DNA from 3 places in the Lysinibacillus sp. FSL K6-0232 genome. Region 3 is predicted to be linked to each of the others. Evidence: riboswitches for the same ligand, from Rfam matches in the RefSeq annotation. Region 3 holds a riboswitch; each other region holds the start of a gene.
What was found. Region 3 has a riboswitch for cobalamin ahead of MHB42_RS12710 (DUF4430 domain-containing protein). Riboswitches for the same ligand answer to the same signal wherever they lie in the genome.

Region 1: it holds a riboswitch for cobalamin, as region 3 does, so the genes downstream of both, MHB42_RS09395 (ABC transporter substrate-binding protein) here and MHB42_RS12710 (DUF4430 domain-containing protein) in region 3, are expected to answer to the same signal.
Region 2: it holds a riboswitch for cobalamin, as region 3 does, so the genes downstream of both, MHB42_RS11430 (energy-coupling factor ABC transporter permease) here and MHB42_RS12710 (DUF4430 domain-containing protein) in region 3, are expected to answer to the same signal.

The regions. Positions count from the first base shown of each region.
Region 1 covers NZ_JBBOYW010000001.1:1,922,792-1,933,254, reverse strand. Annotated here, with positions in the region: gene MHB42_RS09415 (alpha/beta hydrolase) at 1-850, shown strand, start outside; gene MHB42_RS09410 (class I SAM-dependent rRNA methyltransferase) at 913-2,109, shown strand; gene MHB42_RS09405 (S9 family peptidase) at 2,158-4,143, opposite strand; gene MHB42_RS09400 (precorrin-3B methylase) at 4,191-4,868, opposite strand; gene MHB42_RS09395 (ABC transporter substrate-binding protein) at 4,887-5,870, opposite strand; cobalamin riboswitch at 5,999-6,187, opposite strand; gene MHB42_RS09390 (IS1182 family transposase) at 6,512-7,966, opposite strand; gene MHB42_RS09385 (translation factor GTPase family protein) at 8,172-10,154, shown strand; gene MHB42_RS09380 (hypothetical protein) at 10,447-10,463, opposite strand, start outside.
Region 2 covers NZ_JBBOYW010000001.1:2,337,658-2,348,120, reverse strand. Annotated here, with positions in the region: gene MHB42_RS11450 (S8 family peptidase) at 1-3,159, opposite strand, end outside; gene MHB42_RS11445 (energy-coupling factor ABC transporter ATP-binding protein) at 3,274-4,110, opposite strand; gene cbiQ (cobalt ECF transporter T component CbiQ) at 4,107-4,880, opposite strand; gene MHB42_RS11435 (energy-coupling factor ABC transporter substrate-binding protein) at 4,886-5,158, opposite strand; gene MHB42_RS11430 (energy-coupling factor ABC transporter permease) at 5,161-5,907, opposite strand; cobalamin riboswitch at 6,139-6,323, opposite strand; cobalamin riboswitch at 6,526-6,706, shown strand; gene MHB42_RS11425 ((2Fe-2S) ferredoxin domain-containing protein) at 6,847-7,218, shown strand; gene cobJ (precorrin-3B C(17)-methyltransferase) at 7,223-8,890, shown strand; gene MHB42_RS11415 (sirohydrochlorin chelatase) at 8,906-9,805, shown strand; gene cobK (precorrin-6A reductase) at 9,802-10,463, shown strand, end outside.
Region 3 covers NZ_JBBOYW010000001.1:2,600,536-2,610,998, forward strand. Annotated here, with positions in the region: gene MHB42_RS12690 (energy-coupling factor transporter transmembrane component T) at 1-402, opposite strand, end outside; gene MHB42_RS12695 (DUF4430 domain-containing protein) at 402-1,250, opposite strand; gene MHB42_RS12700 (S-layer homology domain-containing protein) at 1,252-2,784, opposite strand; gene MHB42_RS12705 (S-layer homology domain-containing protein) at 2,851-6,822, opposite strand; gene MHB42_RS12710 (DUF4430 domain-containing protein) at 6,902-7,627, opposite strand; cobalamin riboswitch at 7,803-8,003, opposite strand; gene spoIIP (stage II sporulation protein P) at 8,276-9,118, opposite strand; gene gpr (GPR endopeptidase) at 9,217-10,233, opposite strand; gene rpsT (30S ribosomal protein S20) at 10,397-10,463, shown strand, end outside.

The DNA of each region.
Region 1 (10,463 bases), 680 kb from region 3:
GTGCACCCCACAGCAAGCAAGAGCGATGCGCACCGTTGCACCGTGGCAATCCGCACAGAAGCCACAGCTTGCAGCTATTGAGGATAAAACGATTACCGTGCGTGATGGCGCACAAATTTCTGCACGCATTTATACGCCTGTTGTTGGCAAAAAGCTCCCTGTGATTGTGTTTTACCACGGAGGCGGCTGGGTTTATGGCAATTTGGATTCTGTCGATGCAGGCTGTCAATTATTAGCCGAGAAAGCACAGGCACTTGTTGTATCCGTCGATTATCGTCTAGCACCTGAGTATCCTTTCCCAATCCCACTTTATGATGCCTATGATAGCTTATTATGGGTGCAGGAGCAGCTGGAGGCACTGGGTGGTGATGCGACGAAAATTACGATTGCTGGTGATAGTGCTGGGGGGAATCTGGCAACGGTTGTTACTTATTTAGCTGCTGTATTAAATGGACCAGCTATCCATGCACAGGCACTGATTTATCCTGTTGTTCATCTGGATTTTTCCACAGCCTCTTATGCTGCCTATGGTGAAAACTATGGCTTGGATAAGCAAGGGATGGAATGGTTTGCCCACCATTATACAGATGTGCAAAACTTTACAGACCCGCTAATTTCGCCTTTATTAATTGAGGATGCAAGCATTTTTCCTAAAACACTGATTATTGCGGCGGATGCGGATGTACTCTACGATGAAGGGCATGCCTATGCACAAAAGCTGGCACAGGCAGGTGTTGCCGTTGAGCATATCACGATGCACGGCTTAATCCATAGCTATTTTAGTAAAATGACCTATTTTGAGGAAGCGACAATTGATACGGTTGAAAAAATTGCCCAGTTTCTGAAATAACTTTAGCCATCCTGCTCAAACAATGCGATAATAAGGCAAAATGCTTTTTAAAGGATGACATGATGACACAAACAATCACTTTACAAATTAAACAGCCCTTTGCTAATCCATTAAAAAAGGGCTACCCACTTCTTACAAAGGATGCCGTGGATGTACGCCAGCTCCCAGCGCAGCAGGGTGCATTGCTAAGGCTCGTTGACCAGCATCAGCGCTTTATTGGGACAGGGTACTACGGTATCCAAAATAAAGGCATTGGCTGGGTACTGACAACAGATGCCAATGAAGCGATTGATCAAGCTTTTTTTAGCCAAAAATTGAAAAAGGCAATTGAGAATCGTGCAGCATTTTTCAACAATGACGACACAACAGCCTTTCGTGTGTTTAATGGTGAGGGAGATAGCATTGGCGGCTTGACCATTGACTTTTTTAATGGCTACTATATGGTAAGCTGGTATAGCGAGGGAATTTATTGCTTTAAGGACATGATTTATGCGGCGCTGGCTGAAACGGTTCAGTACGAGGCGATTTATGAGAAAAAGCGCTTTGATGGCAAGGGACAGTATATGGAGCAGGATGATTTTGTTATGGGCATACCGGGTGAATTCCCTATTATGGTGAAGGAAAATGGTATGACCTATGCTGTGCATTTAAACGATGGCGCAATGACAGGAATTTTTCTTGATCAGCGTGATGTACGATTGGCGATTCGTGAGCGCTATGCGAAGCAGACAAATATGCTCAATACCTTCTCCTATACAGGCGCATTTTCAGTAGCGGCGGCACTAGGAGGCGCGCTTCAAACAACGAGTGTCGATGTAGCGAAGCGCAGTTTAGCGAAAACGATTGAGCAATTTAGTGTCAATAATATCGATTATGAGGCGCAGGATATAAAGGTAATGGATGTTTTTCATTATTTTAAATATGCACAGCGCCACGAGCTACAATTTGACCTTGTCGTGCTAGACCCACCAAGCTTTGCTCGTACAAAGCAAATGACGTTTTCCACTGCAAAGGACTATCCTAAATTACTCAAGGATGCCATTGCCATTACAGCGAAAAATGGCATTATTGTTGCCTCAACGAATAATGCCAGCTTTGGTATGAAAAAGTTTAAAGGCTTTATTGACCAAGCCTTTCAAGCGACCAATACGCGCTATAAAATCATGGAAGAGCATAGTTTGCCAAAGGATTTCCGCGTCCCGCGTGAATACCCTGAATTTAATTACTTAAAGGTTGTTTTTATTCAAAAGCTTAGCTAACTAGAAAAGGACGTGTTTCAAAAGCCATTTGAAACACGTCCTTTTTGTTTATAAATAATCCACAAACCAATCACGGATATACGTGAGGCGCTGGATTCTTAGTGATGGTTTACCACTTCTCGATAGCTCATGATTAGCTGCTGGGAAGCGAATAAATTTGGTTTCTTTTTTGCGCTGCTTTAAGGCAATAAATAATTGCTCTGCCTGCTCAATTGGACAGCGATAGTCGTTTTCCCCATGTAAAATCAATAACGGTGTTTCTATCGCATTTACATACTTCAATGGTGAATGATGCCATAGCTTATCAATATCCTCTAGCCCCGCAAAAATTTGCCAGTCTGTAAAATAATAGCCGATATCACTCACACCATAAAAGCTAATCCAGTTTGCAATTGAGCGTTGGGTAACAGCAGCTTTAAAGCGCTTCGTATGTCCAACAATCCAGTTCGTCATAAAGCCACCATAGCTACCACCTGTCACGCCAAGACGAGCTGGATCAATAAAATCAAAGTGTGCCAGTGCATAATCCACCGCTGCCATTAAGTCCTGATAATCATTGCCGCCATAATCACCACGCACAGCATCAACAAATGCTTGCCCATAGCCATGACTACCACGCGGGTTTGTATATAGCACAGCAAAGCCCTGTGCAGCTAAAATCTGAAATTCATTGAAATAACTGTTGCCATACATCGCATGTGGGCCGCCATGAATTTCTAGAATAAGTGGATATTTATTGCCCTCTTGATAGCCAATCGGCTTCATCAGCCAGCCATGAACGCTCCAGCCCTCTGCCCCTTCAAATTCAATTGCTTCAGGCACAGCTAAGGCTCTTGCTTGTAAAAACTCCTGATTTACCGCCGTAAGCTGCTCCTTTTCGCCCGTTTGTAAATTAATATAAAATAAATCGCCGGGATTTGTTGGCGTGCTAATGGCGACAACGGCTTTATCGCGCTTAGCATCCAGTGAAAAGCCATAAACATATTGGTCATCCAAAATAGCTGGATATAATTCGCCTGCAAGATTACCAAAATAAATCGCTGTGCTGCCTTGGTCTGTCACTTGGAAATAAAAGCTGTGATTATCTTCCAGCCATTGCACACGAGGGGCTACAACGCCCTGTAGAAAATCGCCAATCATTAAGTCACCAATCGGCGCATCAAAGTCACTTGTTATACATGTCAGTTGCTGCTGTGCTACATCATATAGCCATAGCTTTGCTTGTGTAGCATTTTGAAATTCGCGTTTGCTACCAAGAAACGTAAGATAGCGACTGTTCGGTGACCATGAAGTTTGATAAAATGTGCCTATTTCTGCTGTTAGCTGCTGAGTCTGCTTTGTCGCTACATCCAATAAGAAAATATCATTGTTAAATGAAAAATCTTGATCCTCTGATAAATCAGCGATATATGTCAAGTATTGCCCATTTGGCGACCATGTATCAAGGTGGAAATGATGGTTTCCTGCTGTTAGCTGCTCCAGCTCACCTGTTTCAAGATGAGCAACAGCAATATGCGTAAATTGCTCCATATCTAACAAGCCTGCCGCATCTGATTTATATTTCATAGCACTCACTTCCAGCGGCTTTAGCTCCTGCTGCTGTTTATCTGTTTCAGGCTGATCGTGAATGCTATCCTCTTGACCAAGCTTAACCGAGAACGCAATTTTTTTGCTGCATGGCGACCAGACAGGTGAGGTAGCTCCATGCTTACAATGGGTTATTTGCCTTGCCTCCCCGCCTGTCTTTGCCAATACAAAAATTTGTGGCTTGCCTGTTCTTGTAGATACAAATGCAATATGACTGCCATCTGGTGACCATGCTGGAGCGCTTGTTTTCGCCTCGCCAAATGTCCATTGCTGTGGCTGTTTAGCTTGTAAATTAAGATAATATAAATGAGATATATAGTCGTTGCTCTTTTCATCCATCACTGTTTCTATATAGATAACCTCTGTACCATCAGGCGATAGCTGTGGAGCAGATACCGATTTTAAGTGATATAGGTCTTGTGGTTGAATGCCTTGTTTTGCTGTCATCTTTTTGCCCCTTTATCATAAGTATTCACTTATAATATTTCGACAGGCTAATTATTATTCCTGCTTAGGCTCTGCCAAAAATCGTCCGACTTTGTTCGGCGGTAAAATTTATAAAAGGGCTCATTTGGGCGTGCATGCTTCTGATAAAGCTGAATAATCTGCTGTAAAAACGCTTCAATCCTTGTCACTGCTACCCTTTTGGCAAATAATGTGCCTGCCTGTGCCTTTGCGCCCATTGGCACTGCGCCTAAATAGACATCAAAGCTTTCCTGCTGGTAAACAAGTCCAATATCATCATAGACCGCATTATAGCAGGCAGATGCACAGCCGTTGATATTGACACGCACTCTTGCAGGCACTGTCATGCCCTCCAATGTATGATAGAGCTGCTCTGTAATTGGCGCTGCCTCCATTTTGTCGCCATCGCAAAAATCACAGGCCTTCATCGCTACAATTGCTCCCGCAGGCATACTATACAGCCCTGCCTGCTGTAACGTATGAATCGCTTCCTCTACATCGCTTGTTGGAATGGCTAATAATAGGCTATAGGATGTCGAATACTTAATCGCACCCTGCTCCCCAACAACCTCTGCAATCGTTTGAAATTGTGCAGGTGTATAATGCTTATTAATAATACCTGGGCTAATAACTAAACGTGTAAAGTCACCTTGACGGTTCAATGTTTCAAAGGTTTGGTCAGGTATATTTTTCTGAAATGCATTCATTTGTCTGGCGGCTCCTTCTTAAAAATTATCAGGGTAGAAGCCCTTTGCTAAAATTTCAATCGCCTCTGCTGCACGTACCCCCTCAGATGCTGCTGATAGTGGTAGGATAACGAAACGATCATTTTGAACAGCCTCCATTTCCTTTAATGCTGGATCATTTTTTAAGAAGTCTATTTTTTGTTGGGCTGTTGTTTCACCATAATCAATAACAACAACCACCTCCGGATTTCGGTCTACTGCATCCTCCTTCGATACAGTTGTCCAGCCTGATTCCACATCGCCAAAAACATTTTGACCGCCAGCAATGGTTACAAGCTCATTCATAAAGTTTTGACCAGCCGTGAACACATCCTTTTCACCACTATCAAATACTAAAACACGTAAATTTTCGCCCTCCTGCGGTAATTTCGCACGAACAGCATCTACATCCTTCGTCATTTGCTCAATCAATGCCTCTCCGCGCTCCTCCACACGGAAAATCTTCGCCACATTGCGAATATCTGTGAAAATATCCTCCAATGTTGGCTTTGTCATATTCGAAGATGTATGTAAATACGTATGAATGCCTAGCTCCTCCAGCTCCTCAGGTGTGCCAACTCCCTTTTCGCCAAAGGCACTTTTCCAGCCGCCATATAAAAAGTCTGCCTCTGCATCAATGACCTGCTCCTTTGTTGGATATTGGTCTGATAGAACAGGCACTTTCTCGTATGCCTCCTGCAATGGCTCATAAATTTTATCATCTAAGTAAGCCGTACCTACCATAGCATCCTCTAAGCCTAGCGCTAGCATAATTTCTGTCACATGCTGATTTAAGCTAATCGCTTTTGTTGGTGCTTCCTTATAGGTTTGCGTTGTATCATTATTGTCAATCGTTACTTCCGTTGCCGCTGCTTCTGCTGGCTCTGTTTGTTCTTCCTGCTCTGCTGACTCCGTATTACATGCTGCTAACATCGCTACAAGGGCAATGACTAACACAAGCCAACTACTTTTCCATTTTGTCATGTTCCTGTTCTCCTTTGCTATAAAAATGGCAAGAAGGCATAAAAAAACCCCTCTTGTCACCAAGAGAGTAGCATAGTGAAAAAATGGTTCGTCAACCTTTATCACTATCCCCATCCTCGTGGTTCGTAGTTCATCCATCCATATTGGCAGGTATCCTGGCTTAGGTTCATCATCTATACGCCTTCCCATAGCTCAATGCTACAGTGGCATATTGTATAGACTCCCCATTTACAGTTGCGGGACAGCATCGGAATTGCACCGATTTCCCTTTTAAGCAAATAACAAATGCTATTTGCACCAATATGTTTTATGATTATTCATACTATTGATAGACTAGCAGAAGAATATTTTTATGGCAATGCATAAATAAATAATCATACTTATCTTAGCACTATTTCGACATAAGGGCAGAATATTATATGATAGTATTTGATTACAAAACGAAAAAAGCAATGGAAACGAGGATTTATCATGTATAAAACAATTGGCGTGCTTGCACATGTAGATGCAGGGAAAACTACCTTTTCTGAGCTAGGGCACTGAAAAACTTACATTTTTTACGATGAATTAGTTTTTCAAACAAAAATAAGGCACTTTCCATTCGTTTTTGAATGGAAGGTGCCTTATTTCTTTCTTTTTTCCTACTCTTTTTCACTCAGTAGTTTGAGTATCCGTTTCAGATTGACCGCAAAGATCGTCGTGGCTCCTTGAATTTCCATGCCAAATAAACCCGCCGATTTTGCTGTTTTAAAGCCGTGTGGGTTCTTTAATTCACTATTTTTCGCTTCGATTTTATAGCGTTTGCTGGCAAGTGCTTTGAATTCGGCTGTTTCCTGGAATGCTGCTTGTTCTTGATGTGTATCGGATTGAATCGTTACACTATACGTTTTACTTTTCGCCCCTTCCTTATAACAGCCCTCTCGCATCGGGCAAACTTTACATTTTTCAATATCAAAATGAAACGTTAAACTTTGATTCAGGGTTTTCCTGCCCGTACGTCTTTTGTGAGTTGCCATGTGCCCCGCTGGACAAACAAACATACCCGCATCCTTGTTATAATCAAATTCAATTTTCCGTTGTCCGCTGCCATTTGTGATTACTGGATTTAACTTTGAAATTAACTGAAACTGCTCCGATTTTGCATACACTAAATTCTCTTTCCAGGAATAGGCGGCATCACCAATCACCGTGTCAATTTCCATGCCGGCAGTTCTACTTTTCTCTACCAACTCTTGTAAATAGTGCCCATCACTTTTTTCACCCGTCGTCACAACCGCTGCTGTAATAATACGTTCATCACTCATCGCAATATGCGTTTTAAAACCAAAGAAAGAAGAATCTGCTGACTTATGGCCAACACGTGCATCCGGATCATTTGAATAGCTTAAATGATTCTCATAATCATCTATCACTTCTTTTAAAACATTTAATTTTTCTTTCACAGCCGGGATTTGTGCAACCTTTGATTGTGTTTCGACTGCTTCAACTACTTGACGACAGTAATCTAATTCTTCTGTGACTTCATTTGACGCAGGCTTCTCAGGGAATTTTCCGACCATGTTTTCGTCTAGTTGATACACGGCTTTACGTACATTTTTGGATTTTTCCTGTAAAAATTCTTTGGGCGTTTTCTGGTTATATCGCGCTTTTGTATGGGTAGCGTCGACAATCACCATTTTACTAAGGAGTAGTCCTTTCTCTAAAGCAATTTCAACAGTTTTCTGAATCAGTAAATCTAATAAATTCATATCTTGAAGACGGAGTCGACGGAATTTTGTCAGGGAACTGGGGTCGATCACTTCCTCTTCTGGTGCCATATCTAAAAAATATTTAAAGGACATATCGAATTTTGAACGTTCGATAAGGTCGGCATCCGACAGGTCATGAATCGCTTTTAACAGTAAATATTTAAACATGCGAATCGGTGGAATCGCGTTACGGCCATTAACTAAACAGTATTTCGATTTTAGTTCGTCTAGAATAAATGAGAAATCCACAAGTTCATTGATTTGGCGAAGCATATTGTCCTTTGGAATAATTAAATCGTACAACGCCATGTACGGGCTTAAATTGAATGTTTCCTGTTTAGAAATCATGGTCGCACCACCTTTTATTAGTCCTTTAATTATACAGGAAATTTGTGAGATTATACGAGAGGAAAACCCTTCTAGTGATGAAAGTGGTCCCAGTTGATTGGAATGGAGGCGGCGACTTCTGCGGGAACAGCACGAGCGGAAGCACCCGGACTGAGCAAAGCGAGGGAGAAGGCTGGAGCCGTGCCCGCGAAACGCGTCCGCCGCAATGGAAATCAACGGCATCGAAGAAAAAGAGAGTACAGGAACGAATATTCGTTCCTGTACTCTCTCACTTGTGCCTGAGGGACTTTTTCAGTGCCCTCTTTCTGAGCAAGTGCTTTTTCATACAAATAGTATTCAAGCACGAGGGCGTGTCGATCATCAGGACACCTTTTTAGATAATCACGAGCTGGAGCGACAGCGCGGTATTACCATATTTGCTGAGCAAGGTCGCTTCACGCTAGGCGAGGATACATATACGCTCATTGATACACCAGGGCATGTCGATTTTTCCCCTGAAATGGAGCGTGCCATTCGTGTGATGGACTATGCCATTATTATTGTCAGCGCTGTGGAGGGCGTACAGGGACATACCGAAACCGTCTGGCAGCTTCTGCGCAAGTACCATGTGCCAACCTTCTTTTTTATCAATAAAATTGACCGTGAAGGCGCAGATGTAGCGGCAGTAATGGCACAGCTTCGTAAGGATTGCTCTGAGCATGTCCTCTTGGTGGATGAACCGCTGCAAGCCAATTATGTATCAAGCAGCATAATGGAGTGGCTTGCTGAGCGTGATGAGCAATTGCTGGATGCCTTTTTACAGGACACGCTGGATTGTGAGCAATGCCTTGTACAGCTACAGGCGATGATTCAAGACGAGTGTGCCTTTCCGTGCTTTATAGGCTCTGCCTTAAAGGATAGAGGCATTCAGGAATTATTGGCACAGCTTCCGCTATTAACGGCTACTCACTTTAAGCAGGATGCACCGTTTCAAGGAGAGGTTTTTAAAATTCGTCATGACGGGCATCAGCGTTTAACCTTTCTAAAAGCTTTACAGGGATCACTACATATTCGTGATGAATTGACAGTTGGAGAGGTTACCGAAAAAATTACGGAGATTCGTCTTTATAACGGCAGTCGCTTTGATACGGTTCAGCAGGTCGAGGCTGGCGAAATTTTCGCTGTCAAAGGGCTGAGTGCCGCTACAATTGGTGAGCAAATCGGCAGTACGGCATATACACAGCCTTATGAGCTTATGCCTACTTTACAGGCGAAGGTTCAGTATAAGGGCGATCAGCATATAAAGGAGGTACTAAAGATTTTTCGTCTGCTGGAAGCTGAGGAGCCATCTTTACGTGTTGTGTGGCAGGAAAAATTTCAAGAAATTCATGTCCATATTATGGGCATTATTCAGTTGGAGGTGCTTGTTGATGTATTGATAAGGCGCTTCTCGCTGGAGGTGTCCTTTGGCGCTCCGCAAATTTTATATATGGAAACCATTGCAAATACAGTAACAGGCTATGGGCATTTTGAGCCATTAAAGCATTATGCAGAGGTGCATGTATTGATGGAGCCCAATGCGCGTGGCACAGGCAATACCTTTAGCAATGCCTGCCATGCGGATGCTTTATCGGTAGGCAACCAGCGCCTTGTAGAAAAGCATTTATTTGAGCGTGACCATCACGGCTTATTAACGGGCTTTCCTGTTACAGATATTCATTTCACGCTGTTAACAGGTCGCGGGCACAATGAACATACATCTGGTGGCGATTTTCGCGAGGCAACCTTCCGGGCATTGCGTCAAGGGCTAGAGCAAGCACACAATATTTTGCTGGAGCCTTACTATCGCTTTAAAATGAAGGCTTCCAAGGATTTCATCGGTCGTATGATGACAGATATCCAACAAATGGCTGGTACATTTCATGACCCTATTTTAACAGAAACAGATGCTATTTTAACAGGACGTGCACCCGTTGCCACCTTGATGGGCTATAGCACTACTTTTGCTGCCTATACAAATGGCAAAGGAGCCTTGTCGCTTCAGTTTGATGGCTATGATGTTTGCCATAATGCAGAGGAAGTTATCGCTCAAATAGGCTACGATAAAAACGCTGACCCTGACTATACATCCTCAAGCATTTTTTGTGCCAAGGGCAAGGGCTATTCCGTGCCATGGGACCAAGCCCAAGCAGCCATGCATTGCCAGTAGTACAGGCGACTGTTCTGGATTCGCAAGTATTTTAGCTGTTGGCGCAGGTATTTGCTCTGATTTCGCGGGTATTCATCTGGTCGCGAGTATTTTAACTCCTTACACGGGTATTCGCTCCTGCTCTGCGGGTATTTGCTCTGATTTCGCGGATATTCATCTGGTCGCGAGTATTTTAACTCCTTACACGGGTATTCGCTCCTGCTCCGCGGGTATTTTATAGTCTTGCTCGGGTATTTCGCCTCTGCGCTCCCTAATAGGAAAACAAGCCCTCCGCTTTTTGGAGGGCTTGGGCTTATAGCGCTTGCTGTG
Region 2 (10,463 bases), 260 kb from region 3:
CAACGTAGAATCCGCATCTTCATCCACTCGGTGATGGTCAAACAATGTTAATGTATAGGGCTGAATAGATACTTGACCAAAGTTCATGCTGCTGACAAGAATAAAATAGCCTCGATCCTTCTTCGCTTGGAACGATGTATTGACATCTGCTGTTCCCATCACACCGAGCAGCATTTCTAGGATATTATCACCTAGACCGAATGGAACTTCCGTTGCTAATTCCTTGGCATCAATTTTCATATTGCCATTTGTATCTTCAATAATGGAACCTGCAAATTTCAAGTCTTGATGAAGCTCCTTTGGTAATTGCTTGAACTGATCATTTGTAAAAGGAACCGTTGAAAGCAGTAAGCTCATTACTTCATCATTACCCTGTTGCTTATAATAGTAATAATCAATATCGTTCTGATAAATGAGATGATCTTTATAGGTTGTACCAAGTTGCAATGATTGGGCTTTTGCTGCTTCATTGTTATTTGGATTATAGTCCGCTGGAATATCGCCAGCTTTACTTGTTTTCAATGTATATGGTTCAACAGAGCGTTCACCAGCATTCATTACAGCAATGACATAGGTTTTATCTTTTTTCAGCGGCACAATCTTTGTATCATTTTCAAGGTTTACTGCACCTGTTAATAATGCAAGGATGTTTAGTTCATTTGTAAGGGAGGAGGTAGGTATTAGCTCCTTTGCTTCCTCATCATATTCAAATACTGTGCCAGTCGGTATTTGACCTGCGCCTTTTACAAATTTAAAGTTATAAAGAGCGTCTTCAGGTGATTGTAATACAAAGTAATCTTCATCATAATCTGATTGGAAATATGCTTTTTGGTCTTCACCAATCGTTAAACGAATCGCCTTGTCCATAATTGGTTCAACATTTTCCAGCTTCTCTGAGTCTGAAGGATTCATAAGCATCGTTAGTAAGCTATCTACCTCATCTTGCTTTTTGCTATTGCTTGGTGTGGTTGGTAATGCCTCTTCCAAAGCGGCTTCTTCGAATGCTTCTTCCGCTGCTGGTAGACCATCCTCATCTTTTGGAAGTGTTACAGCCTTTCCTTTTAATGTGTAAGGAAGAATGGACTCACTAATTGTTTCTTCTTTTTCAATGCCACCACTAAAGAACATTTCCATTGAAAAATCGCTACTATTTTCATTTGATACGCGTAAAACATATTCTTGCTCAGGCATAGCATCAACGATTAGGCTAACACCTTCACCTTTTGCAGTACCATAAGCTGCTTGCATTGGATAAGCTTCCATTTCCTCATCCTGTGCTGTTTCCTCTGGAAGTGACATTAAGTCTTCTTTTAAATATAGTTCCATAGATGCTGTTACACCTGGAATGCCTGATAAATCAAATTGCAGTGTTGTTGGTGTTTTTACGGAAAATGTAAAATAATCTTCATCCTTTTGCTGATCCTTTGATAGCAGCGTATAGTCTTTTCCAGCCGTACTATATGGGAACTTCTTGATTTCTTCCATATTTGTTTGATCTACTGCATCTACGGGCAAGTTTTTAACTGTTTGAGCTGTAAAGACATATGTTGATTTGCCTTTTGAGCTATAGCTGCCATTATGATCCTTCACCCCAATTAATAGCGTACCCTCTTGGGCTGCTTTAAAAAGATAGCCTTCTTTTTTGCCTATGCGTACATCATTGATATGGATGGGCTCAACTTCACCATAATGACTTGTTGGGTAAAAGTATAAATCAAAGGCATAATCATATTTATCTGCCCCTTTTAATGTCAGCTGTGCATATTCATCAGCCTCTAAATCAACTTTATACCATTGCTTTTCATCAGGTTGCTTCAATACCCCTTGCTCTGTATTCAATGTATTTTTAGTAAGCACCTTGGCATTTTGGAGGCGTTCTGCAGCTGTTTCAGAATAATGCTTAGGTAGCTTCTGAAGATCAAATTGCAAGGCTTTGATAGGGTCAACAAGACCATGTCCATATGTTAAATCATAGCCTTTATCCCCTAAATCTTGTGCAGTCATTTCAAGAATGGCTTCTATTTCATATGGCTTTAACTGTGGATATTTGGATTTAAGCAACGATGCGATTCCCGCAACAACAGGGGATGCCATAGATGTACCGCTAAATTTAATAAAAGATGAGCCTTTTTTCGCATCATAAACGGTGCTATATATTTCTTCGCCAGGCGCAACAATATCAACGGATGGTCCATAGTTGGAATAGCTAGATAGCTTATTATGCTCGTTTGTTGAACCAACACTAATGACACCTTCAAATGAAGCGGGGAAGGAATAATCATCTGTCGATTCATTACCTGCAGCAGCGATAATAGTAATGCCGCTATCAATCGCTTTTTGAACGGCTTCTTGCATAAGCGGAGATTCACCATAACCGCCAAGACTCATATTAATAATATCAGCGCCTTGTTCAATCGCATAAAGAATACCTTGTGCGATAATAAAATCATTTGCCCCATCCTTGCCATTGAATACATCGATTGGCAGTAGCTTAGCTTTTGGATTAATGCCATGTCCACCTACATCATTATTTTGTGCAGCCGCAATAATGCCTGCCACATGTGTACCATGGTCGCCTGGATATGTGGTATTAGCTGGTGCAGCCGCATTGTAAGGTGGCAGTACCTGTGCTTTTAGGTCAGGGTGCTTAAAGTCTACACCTGAATCAATCACCGCTACTGTGACCTCATGATTGCCTGCTAGCTCCAATGCCTTGTCTATTTGTAGCAGACTTAAATGATACATTTCTTCTTTTTTAGGATCAGATGCTTGTGTAAAGGTATGGTACATATAGCTAGGAGCTACGCTTGTAATACCATCTTGCTGCAAATAATAGGAAATGGCTTTTTCAAGCGATACATCTTTGTTTAATTGAATAACATCATAACCTAATGAAGGAATGGAGCGGATCACCTTGGAGCCAATTTTTTTATGTACGTTATTAGCAAGTCCTGAATGCTTAATAATAATGGTATTTTTGCTAATCCATTTTTCCTCATTTTTTGAATTTTTCCCTGCTGCTGCTTGATTACTTGCAAGCATAAGTTGCTCTAGCTTGTTATTTGTAGGCTGTGATGTTTCAGCAAAGGCGGAAACAGCAGGAATCATTAGTGCAGCAGATGCGACAACCGTGACGGATTTTTTTAACCAATTTTTCAATAATTTTCTCTCCTTCAGATCGTAAATTAAGCTTTGACTATTATTTATACGGCTCAACAATAGAAAAGTTTCGTAAATGAGGAAAAATTTTCACCCATATTTAAACTCCATCCTTTAAAGCTGCTGAATTAATTTGTGCAAATCAGCTTTGGAGCGAGGAATTGCCTGATGGCTTTGGATAATATGTTTTTCTTGTAGTAACAGTGCCATCGTAAAAACCCATGGGCGTTCGAGATGTGCACGCTTTAGTAGCTCTTCGTTATAGAACAGCGTAATAGGGTCCCCATTATAAATAATTGACCCTGCCTCCATCACAATAATATGCTCCGCCCATTCATAGGCGAGCTGGATATCATGTGTTGCGAGTAAAATTGTTCTGTCGCCATTTTCTAATGTAGCGAGGTATTGTAAAACTTGTGTAGCATAATAATGATCTAACCCTGCTGTTGGTTCATCTAATAACAGAACAGATGGCTCCATTGCTAAAACACCAGCCATTGCTACACGCTTTTTCTGTCCAACACTTAAAAAATGAATCGGCTTCTCCAATAAATCCTCTACCTCTGTTTGTGCAACAGCCCAAGCAATCCTTTCTTCAATTTTTTCGCTTGACCAGCCAAGATTAAGCGGACCATACGCTATATCTTGCTTGACTGTGCCTGAAAAAAGCTGATGGTCAGCATGTTGAAAAACAATACCAACCTGCTGACGAAGAGCCTTTAAAGCTTTTCTACTATATTGAAGCTTCCTCCCACAAAAGGAAATCGTTCCTGAAGTGGGCTTTAGGATGCCATTAAGATGCTGAAATAATGTTGACTTTCCTGCGCCATTTTGCCCGAGTATAGCGATTTTTTTTCCTTTTGGAATGTGCAATGAAATATCTATTAGAGCCTTTGTGCCATCCGCATAAACATGGGACAGATGCTCAAGCTCAAAATAATTTGCTGTCATCTAACAAAACCTCCATATATGATGAAGAATAGAAAAATAGCTGCCATGCCTAACCAATTTTTCTTGCGATAAGCGCCCGCTTCCTGCCAATAAACAGCCTCGCCACCACGTGACTGCATGGCATTGTTCAGCTCTCGGCTACGTTGAAACATCTCTACAAATAATGCTGCAATAAGCATGGAGATAGAACGTAGCCATTGCATTGGGGAATGATAGCCAAGACGTGCTTGTTGGGCAACATAAATATTTTGCATGCTCGCTAAAAAAAGAAAAATAAAACGGTAGGTTAGCTCTACTAATTCGACCAATAACACAGGCAATCGCCATTGTCGTAAAACATAACAAATACCGTTAACCGATGTTGTTAAAACTAAAAAATATAAGCAGCTTATACTACCAAGCACACTAAAAAATAATTGCTGTGCTGATGTCATACTTGCTTGCCCAATAAAAATGGTCCAATGGCTGAAGGTAACAGACCAAATATGAGCAGGTAAGACATGGGTGGATGGTGTCATGGAGATTAAAATGGCTATAAGGCTAGTGAATAAGAACAAGCATGGTAAAAGTAACAGCTTTCCATAATAGCTTAATGGGATTTTTGCGCCAACAATGATAAAAGCACTCATTACAAAAAATGTAATGAGTGAAAGCTGTTCATCTTTGAAAAGAAGGGATAATAACAATAGCCCTAATGAAAAGGTCATTTTTTCTAGCGGATGAACAAGCGCTAGCTTATTCAGATAAGCATACTTATCAATGAATAGCATAGTCGTTAGCCCTCTTTATGCTTGCCGCGCATATAGCCGATAAAATAGCCAATAAAGCCCGCACCAATCGCTGCTTGTAGAACAAATAATAAGCTTTCAATTTCACCACTAGGTGGCTCCCATAAACTTTCAAACCAAGGCTCATAGTCTTTGTTAATGTCACCAATCGCTGCTTCAGCTTCACCATCAGCACCACCAAACTCTGCGCCCTTTTGAATAAAGAGGGGAATAATCGCTAACAGAACAACAATAGCTACTAGCAGTAAGTTACGTTTCATGTCTAGTGCGCCTCCTTTACTGAGAAAACACGTAAGGCTTTTAATTCGCTAAGATTATATTTTTTCAAGAAATTCATCACAATGACGGTTAAAATCCCTTCACTAATGGCTAATGGAACTTGTGTTAATGCAAAAATACTTGCGAACTTTGTAAAGGATGCGGCGAAGCCACCAACCTCTGAAGGGAAGGCAAGGGCTAGCTGTACCGAAGTGATAACATATGTGCCTAAGTCACCGAGCATCGCAGCGCAGAAAACTGCTAGAGAAAAGGATAATCCTATTTTTTGTGCTCCTTTAAAAGTAAAGTAAGCGATAAAAGGTCCTACAATCGCCATTGAAAAGGCGTTTGCCCCTAATGTTGTCAGACCGCCATGTGCTAACAGCAGAGATTGGAATAATAGCACAATTGTGCCAATAACACTCATGGCAAGCGGGCCAAACAAAATGGTCCCAAGTCCAACACCTGTAGGATGCGAGCAACTTCCTGTCACTGAAGGGATTTTTAAGGCGGATAATACAAACGCAAAGGCTCCTGAAAGCCCTAACACCATTTTTGTTTCAGGGTTGGCATCAATGGTTTTTCGAATGGAACGCAATCCTAAGACAATAAAAGGGATAGAGATAATCCACCAAAAAATAGCCCATTCAATGGGTAAAAAGCCTTCCATAATATGCATAGCAAAAGCTTGCTTTGGCACTATTAAGTATGCCAATAAAAAATAACTACATTTCCACCAAGAAAACTTCAATATTTTTCCTCCTCACGATGAAATAGATTGCAAGAATAGTGCGTGCGAAGAAATTCTTTGATGCGTATTTAGACTTTTGCATGATCCCATAAGCATCCTGTTGCTCGCTAAACAGGACATTTGACTGAGCCCATACAAAAAGCACTTCTCCGCTACAGGAAAAGTGCACGCTAAAAAAAGGCAAATAATCTATTTATCTGCTAAGTCGCACACCTATCCTCGTAGGCTGAAACGGTCACGTATTTTTCGGCAGGTCTCCTGGCTCTAGTTCACTGCTTTATAGACCTTCCCATCCGTTGGACAGTGGCGTTTTCTATAAAACTCCCTATTACAGTGGCGGGACCGCGTCGGATTTACACCGACTTCCCTTTTAAGTAAAATAACAAGTATTTTACACCGAAAAAAATATAAAATTGTGAGATTTCACGACAAAGTGTAACATGAATTTCTATAAATATGCTATACTTTTTATAAAAAATTTTGAATGAAGGCGCAATGTTGAAAATTCTGATAAGCGAAACTGATAAATTTATCACAAATTATTAAAGAAATATTGAAATTTTAAAATAATAAGCTATGATAAAGACAGTTTTCTATTCAATGGATAACGTTAATAATTTCATATAAACATCAATAAGTGCTCGAATATTCGAGATAATAGGGAAATTGGTGAGAATCCAATACAGCCCCCGCTACTGTAATAGCTGATGAAATCACAAAGCCACTCGTGCAAACTGGGAAGGCGTGAAAGTAAAATGAAGCTTAAGTCAGGAGACCTGCTTAGTTGATTGTGCATGCAAACTTTTCGGAGGGAGAAGTTGAAGCAAGAGCGGGTACCAGTATTTTATTCGTTTTTATCAAGCTTCTATAAAACCTTTACTCTCCATGAAGAGTAAAGGTTTTTTCTTTTCCAAAAAAGCAAATGAAGGGAGCAATTAGATGACAACATGGAATTTAGAGGGGATGCAAACACATCTCTTTATTTGCAACGGTAGTAGCTGTATGAAAAAGGATGGGGAGGATATTACACAAGCCATTCGAGATGAAATACAGCGACAAGCACTTGATAAAGAAATACATACGACAAGAACACGCTGTAATGGACGATGTAAGGATGCTTGTGTTGTCATTGCCTATCCACAAGGCAATTGGTATCGTGTGCCATCAACAGAGCATGCGAGAGCACTTGTACAAGATTTGCATCATGAAGCTTTATACAAGGAGCATGTCTTTTCATTGCGTGAGGGGACATTACAGCGCACAGCACAGACAACGGCCATTAAAGGGATTGAAAAGGTGAAAGAGAGGTAACAGGATGGCACAAAAAGGGAAAATTTTCGTAGTGGGCTTTGGACCTGGAGATTTTAAGCATATTACGACACGTGCTGTAGAGGCATTGCAACAAAGTGATATGATTATCGGCTATAAAACCTATGTAGAGCTTATTCAAGATTTAGTCAATGCCAAGTCAATTATTAGTACAGGTATGACAGAGGAGGTTTCACGTGCACAGGAGGCTGTGCGTCAAGCAGAGGCTGGTAGTATTGTTTCGGTGATTTCCAGTGGAGATGCCGGCGTTTACGGGATGGCTGGTTTGGTGTATGAAGTGTTAATTGAGCTGGGCTGGACAGAGGCAACAGGCATTGAAGTCGAAATTGTTCCAGGGATTTCAGCGATTAATTCATGTGCTAGTTTACTAGGAGCACCCATTATGCATGATGCTTGCACAATCAGCTTAAGCGACCATTTAACACCTTGGAATTTAATTGCAAAGCGTGTAGAGGCGGCAGCGATGGCAGACTTTGTCATTGCACTCTACAATCCAAAAAGTGGACGTCGTACAAGACAAATTGTGGAGGCACAGCGCATTCTGTTAGAATACCGTTCACCTGATACACCTGTTGGGCTTGTGAAAAGTGCCTATCGTGAGCGTCAAGAAATTACGATGACAACATTAGCAGAAATGCTAGAGCATGATATTGGTATGCTAACAACTGTCATTATCGGGAATTCTTCGACATTTTTCTATGATAATAAAATGATTACACCGCGTGGCTATCAGCGCAAATATACACTTGGTGCAGAGAAGCAGCCATTGCGTCCACATCAACGTTTGCGTGAAGAAAATGAACCTTGGGCAATGAACCAAGAAACAGGAGCTGCACGAAATGATTTTGCTGCTGACCCTAATGCAGGACGCTTTATTAAACCCAGTGTAGCCGCTGCGCCAAAACCGAAAAAAACAGCATTGGAAATGGCTACAGCGGCACTTGCAATGGTGAAAGGAACAAGTGCAATACAGGCAACGCCAAAGCTTGTCCAGCAAAACATTGAATCCATTTTTGAATTAGCTGTAAGCCCGGGTGTGGCTAATAAATTTTTTACACCACAGCAAATGACAACATTGGCAGAGGTCGTTGGTGAAAATGGCACGATGGAATATACACCAGAGCATCAAATCCATTTAAAAATTCCAACAACTGAGCCTGATCGCATTACCGAAAAGCTACAGGCAGTAGGCTTTTTACTAGCGCCTATTGGTGATGTTGTGACATTGAAGGCTTGTGATTTTTGCTATGGTGAAAAGGCAGATTCAATTCCATATGCAGAAGAAATTCAGGAAAAGCTAGGTGGCATGTCCTTGCCGAAAACATTAAATATTGGCTTTAATGGCTGTGGTATGGCTTGCTATCGTGCTGTGTTTGACGATATTGGCATTGTATACCGCAAAAGTAAGTTTGATGTTTTTATTGGGGCAAAGCCAGTGGGTCGTACAGCACATGCGGCACAGCCTGTTGTAGAAGGCTTGGAGCCAGAACAACTGATACCGCTTATTACAGAGATTATTGAAGAATATAAAGCAAATGCTCATCCAAATGAGCGCTTGTTTAAATATTTTAAACGTGTGAAAAAGATACTACATTTTACGTATCAGGATATGTCTTCCAAAATAAAAGTAGAGCCAGCTCCATGCGGCGACTAGTGAGGAGTAATAGAGATGAAAGCAATTTTATTTGTCGGCCATGGTAGCCGTTTAGCAGCAGGAAATGATGAGGTACGTACATTTATCGAGCAAATGACACCGCGTATTGATCCACAATTTTTAGTGGAAACGTGCTTTCTTGAATTTGCCTCACCGAATATTGAAGAAGGAATTACAAACTGTGTGAAAAAAGGGGCAACAGAGGTTCATGTCATTCCGATTATTTTACTCCATGCAGGTCATTCTAAGCTCCATATCCCAGCAGAAATTGAGCATGCACGCGAACATTATCCAAACGTTACGTTCACATATGGTCAAACAATTGGTATTCATGAAGAAATATTTGCGATTTTACAAGATCGCCTAGCAGACATTGGTTTTAGTACGGAAGAGGAGCAGCAGGATACAGCCATTTTATTAATTGCACGAGGCGGTAGTGATCCAGAGGCAAATGGTGATTTTTATAAAATCACACGACTACTATGGGAAAAGCTTCCTGTCAAATATGTGGAAAGCGCTTTTATGGGAGTAACAGACCCGCGTGTTGAGGAAGGCATGGAGCGTTGTGTCAAACTAGGTGCTAAAAAGATTACGATGCTGCCATACTTCTTATTCACAGGCATTTTAATGGAGCGTATGAAGGGAATGTGTGAAAGCTTTAATGTGCAATATCCTGAGTGTGAGATTCAAATTGCCGATTATTTTGGCTACCATGAACGTCTGCAAAATGTGTTATTAGAGCGTATTGAGCAGGCTGTTAATGGGACATCAACAGGCATGCAAGATTTAGAGAATTACCGTGCCTATGCGGCAGTACATGGACATGCACATCATCACCATCATCATGACCACGAGCATGGACACGATCACCATCACGACCATGACCATCATCATGCAGAGGAGCCTGTCAAATGATTTTCATGTTAGCAGGGACGAGTGATGCAAGAAACCTAGCCCTTGAATTGCAGCAGGCAGGGTATCCTGTCACAGCTACGGTCGTTACCGAATCAGCAGCCACTAGCCTTGCTGATGCTGGCTTGCCGCATTTAATCGGTCGGCTCACGGCTGACGAAATGGCAGCGATTATTACAGAGCAGAACTATCAATTAGTAGTAGATGCCTCACATCCCTTTGCGGAGGAGGCATCTAAAAATGCGATGGCAGCGGCAGAGCAGGCACAGATTCCATATATTCGCTATGAGCGAGCTCATGAACATTATGCCCATCCTTTAATTACTGTTGTAAAGGATTATGAGGAGGCAGCTCAGCTAGCTGCAGAAAAACGCGGTGTCATTATGCTAACAACAGGAAGTAAGACACTCGCAACCTTTACAAAGGTGCTTCACGGCTTAGACAATACAAGAGTGATTGCGCGTATGCTGCCACGACTGGACAATATGGAAAAATGTGAGGCGCTCGGCGTGGCACAGCGAGATATTGTGGCCATTCAAGGTCCATTTTCAAAGGAGTTAAATGAAGCGCTATTTCGTCAATATGGCGTAACATTAATGATTACGAAGGAAAGCGGCAAGGTTGGCTCAGTGGATGAGAAGCTAGAGGCGGCGCTTGCTTG
Region 3 (10,463 bases):
TGACAAGGCTGGTGATACTTTGCCAAATAAATAAATAAATTTATCCGATGTCATCACCACATTGTAGCAGCTAAACCAGAGCATCACAGCGACAATCATCGTGGCAATGGCAAGTCCATACATAATTGCCTCCATAGTAAGGGCATTGCCATTGATATAAAGTAATACGAGCTGACCATTATGGCTAATCAGTGGGTTAATAATCGCCATTAAGAAAAACAGTGGTACATATAGCTTCCAGTCCTTAAAAAATAGCTGTCTACGTAAAGCAATATTTAAGCTAATAGCCGAAAAAATAGTAATCGCCAAATAGACTGGATGCATAAAAAACATCGATAAGCCAACAGCAGCTACAAAAAAAGCAAAAAGTACGATAGGATGAAATGTTTCAAATGCCTTCATTATTCACCATCCCAATAATGTCCTAAGTCGCGACCTAAATCGACTGTGTAGTTCCATTCAATGACATCGCCATCCTTTAAAACGTATTGACTACAACCGTAATTTGGATAGACCCCATTCACTTTGTACATCCAGCCACTTAATTCACCTGCACTAAATTCATATAAATGGTTAATCCCTTCTACATAGACACTGTTATACATATTTTCATTGGCCCCTTGATACTCCATTTGAATTTTATGCTCCTTTGTTGCGCGTTGCAGCACATCCCAAACCGTATCATTCTCTGATAATAGTTCATAGGTTGTTGGTTTCAGGATAACGCCATTTTTCGGGACATATTTCTCACTTTGTAGCGCAGGGTCTAGCTTATCCCAATGCTTTAGCAATGTATCAACACGGATTGCAATGGTTACAGCGCGTTTTTTAGGTGCTGGCTGTTGCTGCTTTTCGGTTACTTGTGGCTTAGGTTCTTCTGCTGAGGGAGTAGCTGTATTTGTTGTTGGCTGATGATCGCCTTTTTGAACCATAGGCTGCTCTGTTTTTATATTTGGTGCTGGTGGTGGTACTTCTTGCTTTTCTCCCCGTTGCTGAGGGGCTTGCTCCCGCTCCTCTAATTGAACCTTTTCATCTACCCCAGGCTCTTGCTCTTCTTGTTCTTCCACAACCATCTTATTTTCTACTAAGGGAGTCTGTTCTTCGACTTCAGGCTGCCCAGGAGACGGTCGGGTTTCCATGCTCCGTTCCTCATCCTGCATTTGCTCAAATTTCTCTACGGTTTGAATATTACATGCTGTTAAAAAAACAACAAGCAACGAGATAAAGAAAAAATGTAGAAATCTTTTCATACTAATCTTCAACTACCTTTAAGAAATTAACATACATTTTAGCTGCTTGTGCACGCGTAAGAACATCTGTAGGGCTAAATGATCCATTCGCTCCCTGGGCAATGTTAAAATCATATAAAAATGTAATGGCTTGCTGCGATTCCTGTGATAATTTTGCAATATCGTTGAAAGGTGCATTATTTTTCGGTACATATGGTTTATCTGTTTTAAATGCATAGGCTCTTGCCAGCATAACTGCCAGCTCTTCACGTGAGATTGGAGAAGATGGTGAAAGCTTATTGGACTTTACCCCTAATAACTTTGCCTCATAGGCAGCTCCAATTTCTTGTTTTATGTCATTTGGATAGGCATTAATATCTGTGAAAGGTGCATTGCCAGAGCCTGTTAAATGAAGAGCACGCACTAAAATCGATATAGCCTGTACCCGTGTTAAATTATTATCCGGCTTAAATGTATTGTCTTCATAGCCCTTTAACAGCCCTTTCGCCACAGCCGCTTCGATATCAGACTTTGCCCAGTGAGATTGTGTATCTTTAAAGCTCACTTTCACAGGAGGAGCTGTAGGCTGAGTCGGGGTAGATGAGCTATTAGGCTTTTTATCGGATGTATCATAAAGCTTTGTTTTGCCTGCAAGTAATCGATTATAGGCTGCTAGTGTATAAGAAGCCTGCTCTGTTGCCATGCCATTAGCTGCTCCCTCAGTTAATACATGCTTGAAGCCACCGTCTTTTGCATGGTAGAAGGTGAAAAAGCTTGCAAATAGCTTATGGAAGCGCTCATCTTTGCTGGCATCAATATTTAAACTGGCAAGTGCTGTAATAACCTGTGCTGTGCTTTCTAAGTTGGTTGTGCCCCAGCTTTTGTAACTGCCATCAGCTCCTTGTAAACTTGTCAATGTATGAAGTGCCTTATCAATGGATGTCTTCACATCTGGTTGATCCTTATACGTGGAAAGGGCTTGAATAGCCATTGCAGTCATATCTGGGTCTGCCTTCGTCCCCGATAAATCCCAGCCCCCATCAGGCAATTGCTTTGCTAGTATATGTTGAATCAATTTCTCGCGAGTAGTTGTAGCTGTTTTAGAAAGCTCAAAGTCCCATGTATCTAAAGCAATTAAAGCAAAATAAGCACCATTGGGACCTTGCCATACAACTTTATCAAAATCACTTAATTTTTCGACTAAATTATAGCCACCCACATTCGTAGGATCTTTTCCGATAGCAGTAAGGGCAATAATTAAACGTGAATATTCCGTATATTTACGATTGTGTAATTCACCTTTTACTGCCTGTATATGTTTTACAACATTTGCATAGTATTGATCGTAATAGCCATCAGGAACATTGTATTCGCCACGGGCAAGTGCAATAATAAACCATTCATCACCAAAAGCAGGATTTGGTGCTTTTGTCACCATAAATTGCCCAGTCGTTTTGTAAGCATCTACAGTAGAAATATTTTGAGCGGAAACTGGCGTTACAATTAACACGAATGCAAATAGCATCATGATAAGCATGGATAATCTTTGCTTCATTTGGATAACCTCCATTCTAAAAAGTACTAACCCAAAAGCTTTCTGCAATTGGGTTAGCCATGAAAATTACATCATACCTGCAGTATTTAACGTACGTTTTAAAATTTTTGCTGTTTGTTCACGTGTTAATGGCGTCTTTGGATCAAAAGAGCCATTCGTCTTACCCGTCATAATATCAAGGCTATTTAATAGCTCGATATATGGTAGATATTCAGCACTAATATTGTGAATGTCCTTGAAATGAATTTCTTCATTGTTATTCTTCATATCAGCATTTAAATATTCTAAAACACGTGCCATAAATGCAGCAGCCTGTTCACGTGTAATATGGGCCTGTGGATTAAAGGCTGTAGCTGTTACTCCGTTTGTAATCCCCGCCTCATATAACGCTTGAATATCTGCCTCATACCATTTACCAGCCGTATCACGGAAAGGATTTGTACCAGTTGCTTGTAAACCAAGGGCACGGCTTACTAATGCTGCTAACTGTGCACGTGTAATTGGTTGAGTTGGGCCAAACGTGTCTGGTGTAACACCTTTAATAACAAGACGATTCGCTAAAAACTCAATTTCCTCTTTATTTGCTAAATGCGCGATATCTTTAAAGGTTACTGCATTCTCTATGATCACAAATGTACCACCTGCTTTTGTAAATAAAACAATTTCGCCATCCACAATTTTATGTGGAACAGGTTTATATTCGTCACCTACAAGCTGTAAAACAACGCTGTTTGGCTTTAGATCGTTGGCTGGTAGCGTTACTTTTAAATACTCCTTTCCTAAAGAAATGGGCTTTAAATTTCCTTGCTTTGTTTCAATACCAAATGTCACTGTAAATTGTTGTTGTCCTGTCTCTTTCGTTACAGCAGCAATGATGTTCTCGGATTCAGCAAGTTTAATTCCAGCAAATACAGAAGTAGCCACCTCTAATTTAAATTGGTTTTCCTTCTGAATCACAAGTTTTTGAATATTTTTATCCATGTATTCTTGAATATTTTGAGGTGTAAGCACGACTTTATTAGCGTTTTCTTCAATCGTAATTTCGACCACTGAGCTATCTTCCTTCTCTTTGTTACTTTCATTCTTAGATTCTTCTATACACTCTTCATCTGTACATGGCTTTTCTTCTAACTCCAGACAATTTTCTGTTGCTTCCTCAGCACATTGTTTTTTCTCTTCTTCAACAGCGAGTTTATCCTCTATTCCTTCCACATAGCCACCAATATCTTTTCCTAAATCAGTTGTGTATAGCCATTCAACAGCATCATTTGGAGAGAGTGTGTAATTGGCTGCTGAGTATGAAGGATATTTGCCATTGACCCGGTACATCCACCCACTTAAAGGACCACGATCGAATTCATAAAGCCCCGCAATACCATCTACATATATGCCATATTCTGTTTGACGATAGCTTAGGGCAACCCCGTTTTCTTCTGCTGCTCGTTGTAAAACATCAAAAGCAGTTTCACCAGCAAATAACTTAGTTGCTGTCGGTTTTAATGGAACTTCAGATGACGAAATTCGTATGGAAACCGTTGCATAACCAATTTCTTCAGAAGGAACAGATGGCTGATTGCCATTGTTATCAGGAGGGGAAGGCTCCTCGTCATCATCACCATCTCCGTCCTTATCCCCTGGAGTTGATGGTCGATCTTTCGTATCTGACATATCATAAAGCGCCGTTTGTCCACTTAGTAGACGGTTGTAGGCTGCTAATGTATAACCAACTTGCACGGTTCCCATGCCATCTGCTTTCGATTGGCTATGGATATGCTTAAAGCCACCATCACCAGCGCTAAATGTCATCATATTAGCAATAACTTTATTAAAGCGAGGGTCTTTGTTGGCATCAATGCCCAAGCTAGCAAGGGCGGTAACAACTTGAGCAGCACTTTCAGCAGCTTCAGAACTGCCTGCCGTCGATATATAGCCACCATTCGCTGTTTGGATAGCTGCCAATTTAGCTATTGCTCGATTCGTGACAGCTGCCACATCCGATCTGTTTTGATAGGGTGCTAATGCCTGAAGCACCATGCCTATCATATCTGGATCAGCTACACTTCCACTCCATGCAAATCCCCCGCTATTTTGAATTTCCTTAGATAAAATATGCTGAATTAATTTATCCCGCGTTGTTGTTGCAGTTGCAGGTAGTTCAAACCCCCATGTATCCAGTGCAATTAATGAATAAATGGTTGCGTTTATTCCTTGCCCTGTAATAAAGCTTAGATCTGCTAATCTATCGACTAAATTATAGCCAGCAACATCTGTCGGGTCTTTTCCAATTGCTGTAAGAGCTATAATAACGCGAGCCCAGTCTGTTGCTTGCTTATCTATTTCACCATTCGTGGCTTTTACATGGTTTACAATATTACGATAATATTGATCATAGTAAGTTGCATACTTCGCAGAATGATCACCGCGAGCCAATGTTATTATTGTCCATTCGTACCCATAACTAGGATTGTTTAAATTTTTTGTTAAATATTCTGCAACAGCGTTATATGTATCAACTGTTGGCGGCTGTAATTGTATAAGACGCTTTTGTAAAGCCTCTAGCTTAGCATAGTTTGTTACTAGGTCTTTATGAATCGCTAGTAATTGGTCATAGGCTTGTTGAGCTTCAAATATTTTTAGATAATCAGCCCAAATAAGTTCTTCTACAGAAGGAAGTGCATCAATTTTGGCAATAACTTGATTAATATCGCCCTCTGCATTAATTATTTTCTCCTTTTCAAGGAGGTCATTATAGTTTGATACTTTTGTATGCAGATTATTAGGATCTTTTATCTTCTTCAAGCCATCATATGCATCTTTTGCTGCTTTTAATTGATCTTTTACTAAGGGGCTATTAATATCAATAGCATCAATTAATAATTCAACATATTTAACTTCTTTATCAAAAAGTTCCTGTTTATTTGTTACATAATTAGTAAATGGCAATGTTATATTCAGCGATGGGGGCAGATTCGGGTCAGCATAGCGACTAATTATGTTACTATATTTTTTTCTTGCATACTCTAGTTGCTCTTTTATTACTGGATTGATTGTTAAATCTTCTATTTTAGGTAGTACATCGATAGCAAGAATGGCATATTTAACTTCTTTATATGCCAAAGTATGATCAAATGTTTCTATTCTTAGATCTGTTGGTTTCCAACGATCAGATTGACCAAGATCGAAAAGAGATAGGTACACCTTACGAATTTCATCTAGCTTAGCACTAAGTTCTTCATCTAAAGCTGTTATCTGATTAACAGGAGGAGTGTAGTTGGCTGGCTCTTCCATATATTTGATAAAATATTCAGTAGCTTTCTCTAGTAACACACTAGTTTTATAAGGTGTTTTGTTTAATATATTTCGATTTGATTGGCTTAGCGCTTTTTCTTTCTGTTTAATCGTAAGCAATTGCTGATAGATCGTTTCAGTTGGCTCTAATTCATCAGGCAGTGCGATAATTAAATCGATTATTTCCTTTACTGCCTCTGGAACAACGTGGGCTTTAATTGTTTTAGATATCGCACCTATCGTAACAGTAATTTCTGTATCTCCAATAGCAATGCCTGTTACGAGCCCGTCACCATCAACTGTCGCAATGTTGGGCTTGCTTGAAGACCATACAACTGTAGCACTATCATCTGTTGTTGTGTTAGTTACAGTAAATGGATATGTTTCTCCTTCTAATAATAATAAAGGCTCCTCTGTATTTAGCTGAATCTCACTAACTGAGAAGGGCGCAAATTCCATTGCATCATTTAGTGGTATAGGATGCTCTAGTTCGGCTTCATTCTCAGATTCTATAGGATTATCTAGTTCTGCCGAATTGTCTAGTTCTGTTTCATTATTAGATTCTATCGTATTATCTTGCTCTGGTGAATCATCAAGTTCAATATCGCTAATATCAGTAGTATCTTCTATAATTGGATCGAATATTTCTCCTTCAAAATGCTGTGCTTTTACAGCGATGGATGGAGAAAATAGCGACAATATTAAAATAAAGATAACTGCTATATGTAGCTGCTTTTTCCATATAGCCATGTAAAGTTCACTCCCTCTATCAAATAGTTAAATACTGACAAGATGGAAGAATTCACCTTATCAGTATTAATTTACCTAGCTATTGGACGTCCACTTCAAGTGGCTCGCTTGCTGAATTACCAAATAATGCGTTAGCAGAGGCTGTAATCGTAATAGTGCCTTCTTCCGCTTGACCTGCAAATGTAATAACAGCTTGTTGGCTTGTATTCACAGTAACAGACTGAGCTGTTAATGCTGTTGTACCCGTGTCAATTGTCCAATTTGCTAAATTCGAAGCAGTCCCCGTATTCAATAAATCACCAGTTAAATTTACCGTAACAGATGGATTTATATCATCTACAGCAACTGTGCTCGGCGTGTTTAGCTGAGCCCATGTAGTGTAATACACATGAACTTCATCATTCGGAGCTAATACGTAAGCACCTAAGCCAACTGTTGGGCTAATATCATTTACTGTATATACCCAGCCATCCCAGCCATTTAAGCTCCCTGCAGCCAGTCCATCAATTGATTCAAGGTATGGCCCATACACAGGATGAACAGTTACTACATAGGGTTTGTTATTGTCTTGTAGTACTTGTTCTAAAAGCTCTAGCGCCGTTGTCCCTGCTTCAACATCCTCAATTGTTTCTGGCACAATAGTTGTACCGTATAAACCATCAATAGATAATGTAACATCAAATGTTGTTGCTTGTTGTTCTTGGTTTACAGGCTGTAATACTGCGGCACTTGCTGTTGGTGATACAAGCGAAACTGCTAAAAGCAGGGCAAACGCTAATTGCCACCATTTCTTGAAAATCTTCATTTGCAAAACCTCCTATTTTATTATTTCGTGAATGTTCTTGCTATTAACTCGAAAAAGAAAAAGATGCTTCTCCCAAAAAGGGGGGAAGCATCTAATGGAAAACAGAAAAAAGGCGTAAAATACAGTTTGCCTGTCCGTCTATTTGCCGTAAGTTCTCCTAGCTTCCGAAGAGAGTTAATACGATGAAATAAAGGCAGGTCTCCTGGCTTGTGTATCCTAAAATCAGCACCTTCCCATCTACTGGAGGCATTTTTCCTCGTTCGACAGTGGTATTACGCTGTAGTCATCTACACTTACAGTTGCGGAAACAGCTTCGGTTTTGCACCGAATTCCCTATTAAGCTCTATAAAAGAGCACCTTTATTCTGCAATTGCTATTCACTTATTAGAAAGTATAGCACAAATTCCTTATTTTCAAAATATTATAATAAAAAAGAAAAAATGTTGGAAAAGTTTACTTATATTTCACCCTTTTGTAGCGATTCTATTCATTAGTGACAGTATAATAATCTTTTTGATTAGTAGAAACGTACATAGTTGTTTTTTTAATACACCTATAAAAAATGGCTTACACTAAGTAATTAACCGAAAAAAGCCAGTGGCGCAGTTAACAGCGCGGCACTGACTTAATATTCCCTTTACTATATAGTTATTTTTTTGTATCATTAACAAATGCTTTGGCGATTGCCTTTCCTAAAACAGCAATTGTACGATTGACCTCTTCCTCTGTGTTACCAATGCCACCGATTTCTACAATCATCATTTGCTTCGCTAAATCTTGATTGTAGCGGCCATCAACGCCATCACCACTTTTGGAAATAACGCCTTTTGATATTTTTGGCACAATGGCATTTAATGTGGATGATAGGCTTTCAGCATAGGCAGTATTCCAGCGGAAATTTGCATGCTCTGCACCAACAACGATTGCAATTTTCGCGTAGTTTTCACCATTATACCCAACTGTTGTAAGATCATGTTTTAATGAATCACGATGTAAATCTAGTATTAAATCATAGCTATTTGTTTCTAAATGCTTACTTAAATGTGGTCGCATCACATTATAGGATTCATGATAGCCCTTGCCTGCTTGCTTTAACTCTTTCATCACATCTACATTTAATACGTCCGTTTTCAAGCCATTGACATTAAAATGATTCACAATCTTATCCTGCATGCTTAAAATATTAATTGTTTCATGAGAGGTCGCTATCTTACCACTTGCAGCTTTCACGATTGGCTCATATGCTTCATGTGAATGCGTAAACAACACTAACACTTTAAAGGGATCAGCATCTGCTTCAGGCTCTTTTGTTTGTTCAAGCGCATTTTGTTCAGCTAAATTGGTAGCGGCAAACACGACTTGTTTATCTTCTGGTTGTTTCGTCGGAGTCGATGCTTGCTTGTTGAACGGAAGTTGCCCAGCAATGACAGGTAATACGAAAAAGAACAATAATATACCAAATGACCATTGTAGTTTTTTTAGCAAAGTCACACCCTCCTCCCCTTATCGTATGGAGGGGGTGTGGCGTTTAGAACGAAAAAATTTTTCTTGTTTTTCGCATAAATTATAGTAGCTTTAGACGATTGTTGTTATAAATCGCTTGCCCAATTCATTAGCATAGAAGCGACTAATTTTGCATAGCGATCAACCCAATAATCTGCTTCTTTTGGCGTTACCATTAGCTGCATACGTGTGCCTGCAAAGGTTTCTTCAAACAGTTGCTGACGTTCTTCTCTTGACCATGTTGCCCATTCTCCAAAAATAGGCTGTACTAAGGACATGTCCACCTCCTGCTGAATATCTGGCTGCCAAGAGGATAAGGATAGCTTTGAAGAGGGTTTATTGCGCTCAGCTACACGAGCAGCTATTGAGCGCAGCATTGTTTCTACAGCATCCGCAATTAAAACAGGTGCATCTACCACTGTTGGGATACCAATGGCTGTCACAGGAATACCAAGCATCTCATAGGAAATTTCTTGTCGTTGATTACCTACCCCTGAGCCTGGATGGATGCCTGTATCGGTTAATTGAATTGTTTTACATAATCGATCACTTGCTCTTGTAGCAAGTGCATCCACTACAATAATTAGCTTTGGTTGTAAACGTTCGGCAATAGCCGCGACAAACTCCCCTGTTTCATAGCCTGTTTGCCCTGTTACTCCCGGCGCATACATAACAAATTTATCGTCAATGACATCTAAGCTATGCAGATGGTCAATCAAATAGGGACCTATTGCATCGGGTGTGATGGTACGATTTCCTAAACCAACGATTAAAATTTTATCGTCTTCTTGCCAAGCAAGTGCATCATGCATTTTTTTGAAATTCACAAGCAATTCCTGCTCAAGTTGTGCAAAGCCATCTTGATCTTCTAATGTCAGTGTCGGGACAGAAAGTGTAATATATTGACCTTCTTTTTTGCCAATTTGCTGTTCACCTTCCGCATCCACCAGCACATCTGTAACTTTAACACGACCAGCATTCCGATCTTCTATTTGAATGCCACTCGATTGTTTAAGCTTATCTTTTTGCTCTTTCGTCTGATGGACAACGACCTCTTCTGATTCATCAATTAAATCTGTTCGTTGCCAGTTTACATTTTTCATACAGCTCACCTCAAGCTGTAGTTTGTTCAAACTGTCAAGTAAATATTCTTTGCATTTATCTATTGCAATTTGGTCAGGCGTTTGTTAAAATGATTTTTGTTGTATTGACACAAGAAATCAATGAGAAGTTATCATCTCGTACCTAATTTAGGAGGTGAAATAGATGCCAAACATTAAATCTGCCATTAAACGCGTAAAAGTGAACGAAAAAGCTAACATTGCTAATTCTC